DNA from 3 places in the Streptomyces sp. 6N223 genome. Region 3 is predicted to be linked to each of the others. Evidence: riboswitches for the same ligand, from Rfam matches in the RefSeq annotation. Region 3 holds a riboswitch; each other region holds the start of a gene.

What was found. Region 3 has a riboswitch for cyclic di-AMP ahead of ACTWQH_RS09670 (M23 family metallopeptidase). Riboswitches for the same ligand answer to the same signal wherever they lie in the genome.
Region 1: it holds a riboswitch for cyclic di-AMP, as region 3 does, so the genes downstream of both, ACTWQH_RS27345 (M23 family metallopeptidase) here and ACTWQH_RS09670 (M23 family metallopeptidase) in region 3, are expected to answer to the same signal.
Region 2: it holds a riboswitch for cyclic di-AMP, as region 3 does, so the genes downstream of both, ACTWQH_RS29655 (LysM peptidoglycan-binding domain-containing protein) here and ACTWQH_RS09670 (M23 family metallopeptidase) in region 3, are expected to answer to the same signal.

The regions. Positions count from the first base shown of each region.
Region 1 covers NZ_JBQQCA010000059.1:11,571-14,835, reverse strand. Annotated here, with positions in the region: gene ACTWQH_RS27345 (M23 family metallopeptidase) at 271-1,692, opposite strand; cyclic di-AMP (ydaO/yuaA leader) riboswitch at 1,702-1,871, opposite strand; gene cutA (divalent-cation tolerance protein CutA) at 2,138-2,485, shown strand; gene ACTWQH_RS27335 (VOC family protein) at 2,522-2,908, shown strand; gene ACTWQH_RS27330 (glycoside hydrolase family 25 protein) at 3,186-3,265, shown strand, end outside.
Region 2 covers NZ_JBQQCA010000072.1:10,831-14,095, reverse strand. Annotated here, with positions in the region: gene eno (phosphopyruvate hydratase) at 1-1,019, opposite strand, end outside; gene ACTWQH_RS29655 (LysM peptidoglycan-binding domain-containing protein) at 1,208-1,828, opposite strand; cyclic di-AMP (ydaO/yuaA leader) riboswitch at 1,832-2,026, opposite strand; gene ACTWQH_RS29650 (LysM peptidoglycan-binding domain-containing protein) at 2,288-3,265, opposite strand, start outside.
Region 3 covers NZ_JBQQCA010000011.1:15,904-19,168, reverse strand. Annotated here, with positions in the region: gene ACTWQH_RS09675 (ABC transporter permease) at 1-765, shown strand, start outside; gene ACTWQH_RS09670 (M23 family metallopeptidase) at 797-1,549, opposite strand; cyclic di-AMP (ydaO/yuaA leader) riboswitch at 1,555-1,732, opposite strand; gene ACTWQH_RS09665 (GrpB family protein) at 2,050-2,634, shown strand; gene ACTWQH_RS09660 (DUF6351 family protein) at 2,655-3,265, opposite strand, start outside.

The DNA.
Region 1 (3,265 bases), on a different contig from region 3:
TCGGTGAGGGCCCGCCGCCGGGCGTTGAGGCACAAGCGGTCGGCATCTCCTGCGTTCCGGCCGATTGTGCCTACCCCCGTCGCTCGGCGCGGAGCCTCACACGCCACGAGTGTGACGCAGCGGCGCTGCCGAATCGATGCAGCGACGATGTAGGGACGATGAACAGATGGCGGGACATGTGGAGGCCGACGGCCCCGGCGTCGGGGGGAGTCACCAGGGCCGTCGGCGTCTTGGCGGTGGGGGGACGCGCGCGCGGGGAGCGGGAGCGGGTCAGATGGTGAGGCCCTTGTCGCGCAGCCAGGCGAGGGGGTCGACGGGGTCGCCGCCGCCCGGGCGGACCTCGACGTGGAGGTGGGGACCGCTGGAGTTGCCGGTGGAGCCGACGTTGCCGATGACGTCCTCGGTGACGACCTCCTGGCCGACGCTGACGTTCATCGAGGACAGGTGGCAGTACCAGACCTCGGTGCCGTCCTCCAGCTCGACGATGATGCGGTAGCCGTAGTCGCCCGCCCAGGCGGCCTCGGCGACGACGCCGGTGTGGATGTTCTTGACGGGGGTGCCGGTGGGGGAGGCGAAGTCCTGGCCGGTGTGGGTGGAGGACCAGTAGGAGCCGGACTCGCCGAAGCTGGAGGTGAGGGTGTAGTCGGAGAGCGGGATGGTGTAGCTCTCGCGGAGCCGGCGCAGCCGCTCCTCCTCCTCGCGGCGCTGGCGTTCCAGCTCCTCCTGGCGCTGGCGTTCCAGCTCGGCCTGGCGCTCGGCCTCGGCCTGGGCGGCGGCTTCCTGTGCGGCGGCCGCCTCGGCCTCGGCAATGGCGGCCTCGCGGGCCTCGGCGTCGGCGTTGGTCTCCTGCTGGTCGGCCTGCTGGAGGATGCGGGCTCGCAACGCCTCGCCCGCGTCGGTCTGGCCCGCCTCGACGTCGGCCTCGGTGATGCCGGCGGTGGTGAAGGGCGCCTGCGCCACCATCTCGGCGTGGGTGTCGGGCGTGGAGTCGGAGCCGGAGCCGGAGCCCTGGCCGGGGACGATGCCGTTGATCAGCGGGATGCTGTCCTGGATGGCCCTGACCCGGTCGGCGGCGCCGTCGAGGCCGGGGACGGCGGCGCCGTCCTCGTTGGCCGTGGCCATGCCGCCGGCGCCGACCGCCGCTATGACGCCGACGCCGAGGACGGCGCGGCTGCGGGCGATGGTGCCGCCGCGGCTGCGGGTGACGCGGTGGCGGCCGCGTATGGGGGGGAGGTCGTCGTCGCCGCCCGGGTTCCACTCGCCGGTGGCGGTGGGGGCGAGGCTCGCCGGGGCGTCGAACGCCGCGAGGTCGGTGAGCTGGTCGTGCGGGTGGAGACCGTCGAGACCGTCGAGGCGGCCGAGCCCGTCGAAGCCGTCGAAGCCGTCGCCGGGAGGAGGGCCGGCGTCGGGGCCGGGGCCGTAGGGGTCGTCCGAGCCCGGGCCGGTGGAGCCGTACGCCTCGTGCGGGCCGTACGCCTCGTGCGGGGCGAACGAGCCGTGCGGGCCGTAGGGGTCGTGGGGTTCGGGTATGCCGGGCGTGGCCACCGTGGCGGTGTGGGGGTCGGCGTAGGCGGTGGCCGTTCCGTGCCCGCCGTACGTGACGTGTGTGCCATGGGGGTCTTCGCTGGAGCCCGCATAGGCGTACGGATGGGGATCCGTGTCCGCGGGGGCGGCATACCGGTTCGACGCCACGGAGGCGCTCTCCTTTCCTTCCTTCGCCTACCGGGTTAGCTGACGGGTTCGGAGCAGGAAGGTCTCCTACGAGCGGCAGGCGGCGGTGGCTGCCAGCTGCCCGATTCACCCCGGATGATGGTTCCCCGGTTCCTTTGGTGCAGTTGTGACGCACGCGCCAGATTCGGCGACGGAGCACGGTGCCGTCCTTGCGACGACAGTGACGACCGCGCTGCGTTATCGAACGTTAATAGACGGGCTCGCCAGATTCCAAGGGCCTACGCGAAATAAAACCCTGTCTTGGCCAGGACTTTCAGCCCACAAGCCCTGCAAACCGGGCATAACTTCAGAGGAAATGTAGTCCGCTTCGCGCCGGACTGATACCTGATCGAGCGTCAGTTGTTATGGAGCGGCGCGCACTCGCTACTCCTAGTCACCTCCCCGCCTCGCGGATACCGTGGTTCCCATGGCCGCCGATTTCTCGTCTCCCTTCCTGACCGTCATGACCACCACTGACAGCGAGGAGGTTGCCGAACGTCTCGCCCGCGGCGCGGTACAGGCTCGGCTGGCCGCGTGCGCGCAGATCGACGGGCCGATCCGGAGCGTGTACCGGTGGCAGGGCGCCATCGAGAGCGAGCCGGAGTGGCGGGTGCTGTACAAGACGACGGCCGCCCGGTACGAGGCGCTGGAGGCACACATCAGGAGCGAGCACGGCTACGCCACGCCGGAGATCATCGCGACGGGGGTGGTCCGGGGCAGCGCGGACTATCTGGCGTGGCTGGAGGAGGAGACGCGCGAGGCCGACGTGGACTGAGCGGCGTTGTCAGTGGCGTGCGGCACGATGAACGGCATGAGCAACGACACACGCCCCATGCTCACCATCACCACCGTCAACATCAGCGCGCCCGACCCTCCCGCCCTCGCCCGCTTCTACCACCGGCTGCTCGGGTACGAGATCGCCGTCGAGGAGCCGGGCTGGGTGCTGCTGCGGGATCCGCGGGGCGGGATGGCGCTGGCCTGCCAGAGCGAGTCGGACTACGCCCGGCCGGCGTGGCCCGCGAGTCCGGGCGAACAGCAGATGATGATGCACCTGGAGATACGGGTCGAGGACCTGGACGTGGCCGTCGCCCACGCCACCGCGTGCGGGGCCACGCTCGCCGCGAGCCAGCCGCAGGACGACGTGCGGGTCTGCCTCGACCCGGCGGGGCACCCGTTCTGCCTGTGGGTCGAGGGCTGAGGCCGTCGAGGCGTCCTCCCCCAGGCCACGGGTGGGCACACCACGGGCGTCGCGAGGCGAACGCCCCTTAGGCGAACGCCAGTAGGCGAACGCCCAGTCGTGCGCGGGTCAACGACCCGGCAAGTCCAGCGCCTCCCGCCAGCCCGCGCCCTCGGCGAGGAGAGAATTGCCCACAGCCTCACGGCAGTTCCAGGGCGATCCATGGTGAAACGCCCCGGATTCCGGGAAGGGGCCAGGTAGACGAAGCGAACGCCCAGCGAGGGGCAGGGAGGCCCGAATGACGATCAAAGGCATCGACGTATCCGGGTACCAGTCAACCGACTACCCGCTCGACGGCCACGACTTCGTGATAGTCAA
Region 2 (3,265 bases), on a different contig from region 3:
CCGATCTGGTTCACCTTCACCAGCAGGGCGTTGGCGGCCTTGGAGTCGATGCCGCGCTGGAGCCGCTCGGGGTTGGTGACGAACAGGTCGTCGCCGACGATCTGGAGCCGGTCGCCGAGCTGCGCGGTCAGCGTCTGCCAGCCCTCCCAGTCCTCCTCGCTCAGCGGGTCCTCGATGGACACCAGCGGGTAGGCCTGCGCCAGCTCGGCGTAGTAGGAGGTCATCTCGGCGGCGGTGCGGGAGGTGCCCTCGAAGACGTAGGAGCCGTCCTTGTGGAACTCGGTCGCGGCGACGTCCAGCGCGAGCGCGATGTCCTGGCCCGGCGTGTAGCCCGCCTTCTGGATGGCCTCGACGATCAGGTCGAGCGCCTCGCGGTTGGAGCCGAGGTTCGGCGCGAAGCCGCCCTCGTCGCCCAGGCCGGTGGCCAGCTGCCGCTTCTTCAGCACGGACTTCAGCGTGTGGTAGATCTCCGCGCCCCAGCGCACCGCCTCGGAGAATGACTCGGCGCCGATGGGCGCGATCATGAACTCCTGGATGTCGACGTTGGAGTCCGCGTGGGCGCCGCCGTTGAGGATGTTCATCATCGGCACGGGCAGCAGGTGGGCGTTGGGCCCGCCGAGGTAGCGGAAGAGCGGCAGGTCGCGGGACTCGGCGGCGGCGTGCGCCACGGCGAGGGAGACGCCCAGGATGGCGTTCGCGCCCAGCGCCGACTTGTCGGCGGTGGCGTCGAGGTCCAGCATCGCCTGGTCGATCAGGCGCTGCTCGGTGGCGTCGTAGCCGACGAGCTCCGGGCCGATCTGCTCGCTGACGGCCAGGACCGCCTTCTCCACGCCCTTGCCCTGGTAGCGGCCGGAGTCTCCGTCGCGCAGCTCCAGTGCCTCGAACGCCCCGGTGGAGGCGCCGGAGGGCACGGCGGCGCGGCCTCGGCTGTGGTCGTCGAGGTGGATCTCGACCTCGACCGTCGGATTGCCTCGCGAGTCGAGGATCTCCCGGGCTACGACGACGTCGATGGACGACACGAGGGTCTCCTTACGGGTACGGCTGACGGGTCAGGTGGTCCGGGTGAGAGCCTAACCGGCCCGGGGCCGGGCGTCGGCCCCTACCCGCCAGGTGCACGCCGTTTTTGTTTAATCGCGGAAGAAAACCCGGTGCAGGGCGCGTGAACGCCCCGCACCGGGTCATCCGGGTAATGAAGTGGCCGATCGGCTCAGAGGCTCAGCTCCTGGCCCGGGTAGATCAGGTTGGGGTCGCCGCCGATGACGGACTCGTTGTCGGCGTAGACCTGCTCCCAGGTGGTGCCGTGGGCGGCGGCGATGGACGACAGGGTGTCGCCCGCGGCCACCGTGTAGCCGGAGCCGGACCCGGACGACTGCACCGGGGCCTCCTGCTCCGGCTCGGCCGGGGCCTCGACGGCGCCGGTCCCGGACGGGTCGATCGCGGGAGCCTCGCTGCCGGCGGTCAGGCCGGCCTGGGGACCGCAGACCGGCCAGGCGCCCGGGCCCTGCATGGAGAGCAGCACCTCGGCGGCGGCGATCTGCTGGTCCTTGGTGGCGAGGTCGGCGCGGGCGGCGTACTGCGTGCCGCCGGCCGCCTCCCAGCTCGACTGGGTGAACTGCAGGCCGCCGTAGAAGCCGTTGCCGGTGTTGATCGACCAGTCGCCGCTGGACTCGCACTCCGCGACGGCGTCCCAGGTCTCGACGGAGGCGGCCTCGGCACTGCCGGCGGCCATGAAGGGAATCGCGACCGCGGCCCCGGTGACGCCGGCTGCCGCGACGATGCGGGATGACTTGGACGGACGGCGGTGACGGCCCTTGCCCGTGAACAGCATGACGTTCCTTCTCACCGACGCCTACGAGGTGAGCTGTCGGGTTCGGGCCGGTGAGTGGCCCGGCCGGGACGGGCGGTACGCGGGTGCGTTCCGCCGCCTCGGCTTCACCCCAGCCGCTCGATGGGCTCGAACGGCGTCCACGCGCGTGGCGCGTGGCGGGTCCCCCGCTCCTGCCTGCGGTGGTGGCGCGTTGATAGTTCAGGTGGGCCGGCGGCAGGACTCGGCGTGGCGGCCCGGACGCCCGGCACGGTGCCGGGCGCTCGGGACACTAGACACACCGGAGCTAACGGTTCAAGAACGATCAAGATCATGCGAAAAGGGGGCACTTGACGGTTAGAACTGCCAATCGGCGCAGGTCAGCGGGGATGTGGGCACGGGGGAACTGTCGGACACACCCACCGGAGGACGAGATGATGGTCACACCGGATCGCATGTGAAATCGCTCTGACACCCCTGGAGCTAACGTCCCGTAACGGTCAAGTCCAGCCGCTGGCCCGGGAGTATATGGTCGGGATCGTCGCCAATGACCGTTTTGTTCTCCTGGTAGAGCGCGGCCCAGCCACCCGGCAGCCCGAACGCGGCGGCGATGCCGGAGAGCGTGTCGCCGCGGCCGACGGCGTAGCCGCGCTCCTCGGCGGGATCGGGCGCGCCGCGGTGCCGGCCGCCCGTGCCGTGACGATACGCGCCGGCGCCGTCCTCGGCGGACGGCCCGGCGGTCCCGGCGTCCGGGCCGTCGCCCCCACCGTCGCCCGCGTCGGCGCCTTGACCGGGCCCGGTGCCGGTGCCGTCGGCCCCCGGGCTGGTTCCCGCGTCACCGGCGCCACCGGCGGTCTCACCGGCGTTCTCACCGTCTCCAGAGGCGTCGGCGCCTTCCGGGGGCGTGGCGTCGTCCCCGGCGCCACCGGAGGCATCGGTGCCGCCGCCCTCGGGATCCCCGGCGCCCTCCGCATCACCCGGGGCCTCGGCGTCATCGGCACAACTCCCGGAGTCGGCGCCGCCGGAGGCGTCGGCGCCATCCGTGCCGTCGGCCTCGCCGAGGAGCCCGCTGCCGCCGAGCAGGCCGCTGCCGCCGGAAGCTCCGTCGGTGGTTCCGGTGCCCGCCGCGTCCTCCGCGTCCTGCGTCACGCCGGAGAGTCCGGCGGCGCCTGAGCCGAGGGACGACGAGTCGCCGCCGACGCCGGCCGGGCACTCCTCGGCGCCCGCCTCGCCCGCGCCCCCGGCCTGCCCGCCGCCGGACCCGTCCCGCTCCTCGCGGTACTCCCGCCACAGGCCGGACATCAGGGCGCAGCCCGGCAGGGCCTCGTGCCCCTGGTCGGCCAGCATGCGTTCCGCGACCATGATCTGCTGGTCGCGGCTCGCCAGGTCGGGGCGGGCGGCGAACTCCTGGCCGCCGTACTCCTCCCATATCCGCATCGTGAGCTGGAAGCCGCCGTAGTA
Region 3 (3,265 bases):
ACCCGCCGCAACATGGCGCACCTGGTGCGCACCCCAGAGGAGGCGGCGCTCTACTTCACGCTGCCGATCATGTTCGTGCTGGTCTTCGGCTACGTCTTCGGCAACGGCATGTCCGTGGCGGGCGGAGCCGACGGCGGCGGGGGCTACCGGGAGTTCCTGCTGCCGGGCGTCTTCGCCATGACCATGCTCTACGGCATGGGCGCGACCGGCGGCCAGCTCGCAACGGACGCCTCGCGCGGCGTCGTGGACCGCTTCCGCGCCATGCCGGTGGCCCGCTCCGCGCTGCTGACCGGGCGCGCCGCGGCCGACCTGCTGCGGGCGCTGACGGAGATGACGGTGCTGCTGGTCTGCGGCCTGCTGGTGGGCTGGGAGTGGCACCGGGGCGCGGGACGGGCGCTGCTGGCCGTGGCGCTGCTGATGATGCTGCGCGTGGCGGTGACCTGGATCGGCATCTACCTGGGGCTGGTGCTCGGCAACGCCGAGACGGTGGGCGCGGTCGTCTTCCCGCTGGCGTTCCCCTTCACCGCCCTGTCGAACGTCTTCATGTCGCCGGAGCTGATGCCGGACTGGCTCGGGGCCGTCTCGGAGTGGAACCCGCTGTCGGCGACGGTGGCGGCGATCCGCGAGCTGTTCGGCAACCCGGGGGTCGGCGGCGAGTCGTGGGCGGCGGACCACGCGATGCTGCTGGCGGTGGCGTGGCCGGTGGCGCTGACGGCGCTGTTCGCGCCGCTCGCGCTGCGCCGGTACCAGCGGCTGGGCCGCTGATACCGGCGCGGGTTGAGGAGCGTGGCGTTGCTCAGATGGTGACGCCGTTGGCCCGCAGGTAGGCCAGCGGGTCGATGTCGGAGCCGTACTCCGGGCCGGTCCGCACCTCGAAGTGCAGGTGCGGGCCGGTGACGTTGCCGGTGGAGCCGGAGAGGCCGATCTGCTCGCCGGAGGCCACCTGCTGGCCGACGCCGACGGAGATGGAGGAGAGGTGGGCGTACTGGCTGTAGTGGCCGTCGGGGTGCAGGATGACGACCTCGTTGCCGTACGCGCCGCCGTCGCCCGCCGAGACGACCTCGCCGGAGCCGATGGACACCACGGGCGTGCCGGTCGCGACGGGGAAGTCGACGCCGGTGTGGTAGCCGGAGGACCACATCGAGCCCGCGACGCCGTAGGCGGTGCCGAGCGGGCCCTGCACCGGGGCGGTGAAGCCGGAGGCGGTCTCGGCCGGGGCCGAGGCGTCGGCGGTGTCCTCTGCCGGGGCGGACGAGGTGGTGGTCAGGGTCAGCTCCTGGCCGGGCAGGATGAGGTCCGGGTTGGAGCCGATGACGTCGCTGTTGGCGTCGTAGAGCGCCTTCCAGCCGCCGTCGACGGCCTGCGCCCTGGCGATCGTGGACAGGGTGTCGCCGGCGGCGACGGTGTAGGTCGTGTCGTCCGGGGCGGCGTTCGCCACGCCGGCGCCGACCAGCGGCAGCGCCAGGCCGGCGCCGCCGACCGTGAGTATGAGGGAGACGCGGGATATGCGGCGGGTGCCCTGACGGCGGTGTCGTCCGCGTGCGGACATAGGTGTGCTCCTCCTCCTACGCCTGCGAGGTGAGCTGTCGGGTTCGGGCCGGAGTCGCCCGGTCGCGGCGTCGGTGACGCCGTGACTTCACCCCAAGCCGTGGCGCGCGCTGCACGGTGCGCGGTGCGCGTACGGCGAAAGTGGGTCCCCCGCTCCTGTCACGCGGAATGGCAGCTTCTCCGCCCCCGGTGACAGGATTCGGCGTCCGGCGGCGGCCCGCCGCGGGGTGCGGCGCGGCCAGCACCGTAAACCGCGGATTTCCGGCGAGACAAGAACCATGAGCTGTCGGGGCATGACCACCCATGATCGGACATGATCCCCCGCGGCGAATGCGGGCAAAGCAGAGGAATTCCGGGAAACGCCAAGGGGCCCGCATCGCCGCGCACTTGGGGGCGGCGTTTCGGGCGGGTGGCGATTCGCGAGGGGTGGCGTTCAGCGCATAAAGTGAATTCGGTCACCACCTCGGGGCCAAGGCTCTTAATTTTCCAGGATGTTGCAGAATGTCCGAAACGCCGCAAGTGCGCCGTGCCGTCGTCATCGACTACTCGTCCGCCTGGGTCCAGCGGGGTGCCGAGATCGGCGCGCAGCTGATGGAGCTGCTGGCGCCGCACGCGCTGCGCGTGGATCACATCGGCAGCACCGCCATCCCCGGCATGGCCGCCAAGGACGTGCTCGACATACAGGTGAGCGTCGCCGACCTGGACCGGGCGGCCGAGGCGTTCGACGCGCCGCTGGCGGGGCTCGGCCTCACCCGCTGGCCCTACGAGCGGGACCACGTGCCGGCCGGGCGGAACGACAACCCGGCGCGCTGGGCCAAGCGGCTGTGGTCCCGGCGCGGACACCCGGACGGCAACGTCAACCTCCACGTGCGGCTGCGCGGCTCGCCGAACGAACGCCTCGCGCTGCTGTTCCGCGACTGGTTCCGCGCCCACCCCGAGCTGGCGCCGGCGTACGGCCGCTTCAAGCGGGTGCTGGCGGAGGCGGTGCCCGACCTCGACACCTACACCGACGTCAAGGACCCGGTCGTCGACCTGTTGGTGGAGCTCGGCGAGTCCTGGGCGGCCCGGACCGGCTGGCGGCCCTGAGCGCCGCGCGCGTCAGAGGATCAGAAGAACAGCCAGGTGCCGTCCAGGCCCCGCTGGCCGGCCCCGTCGGCGCTCCAGTCGCACACCCCGTCGGGGAAGATCCGCCGCAGCCGCCGCTCCTGCTCCTCGGTCATCGCGACGCCGTAGGAGCCGGGATCGACCGGCGCGAGCCGGCAGACGATCACGTCGTTCTCGATCCCCGCGCCCGCGACCATGCGGGGCGAGCCGTAGACCGGGTACTCGGCGTTGCAGCGGGTCGTGCCGGCACCCGGCTCCTGGCGTTCCACGATCTTGACGCCCTCGCGGGTCCAGCACGCCTCGACCAGGTCCGGCGGCCGGTTGCGGATCACCCGCTCCGGGCCCGTGCCGGGCGCGCGGTCGGCGCGGATCGCGGTCAGCCAGGCATCCATCTGGTCCAGTGCCTCGGCGAGGATCGGGTTGCCGGTGGTGAAGCCGCCGTGGCTACCGTCCTCGACGAGCATGACCTGGTTCGCGGAGGTGCCGTTGGCCAGTTCGAGGCGTTCGCGCGTGGCGAAGGAGTGGAAGCTCATGTGGATGTCGCCCTGGCGCTCCAGGTCCCGGTACTCGCGCAGGTCGATGATCGGCATCCCGGCCAGCCCGCCGCCGCCGT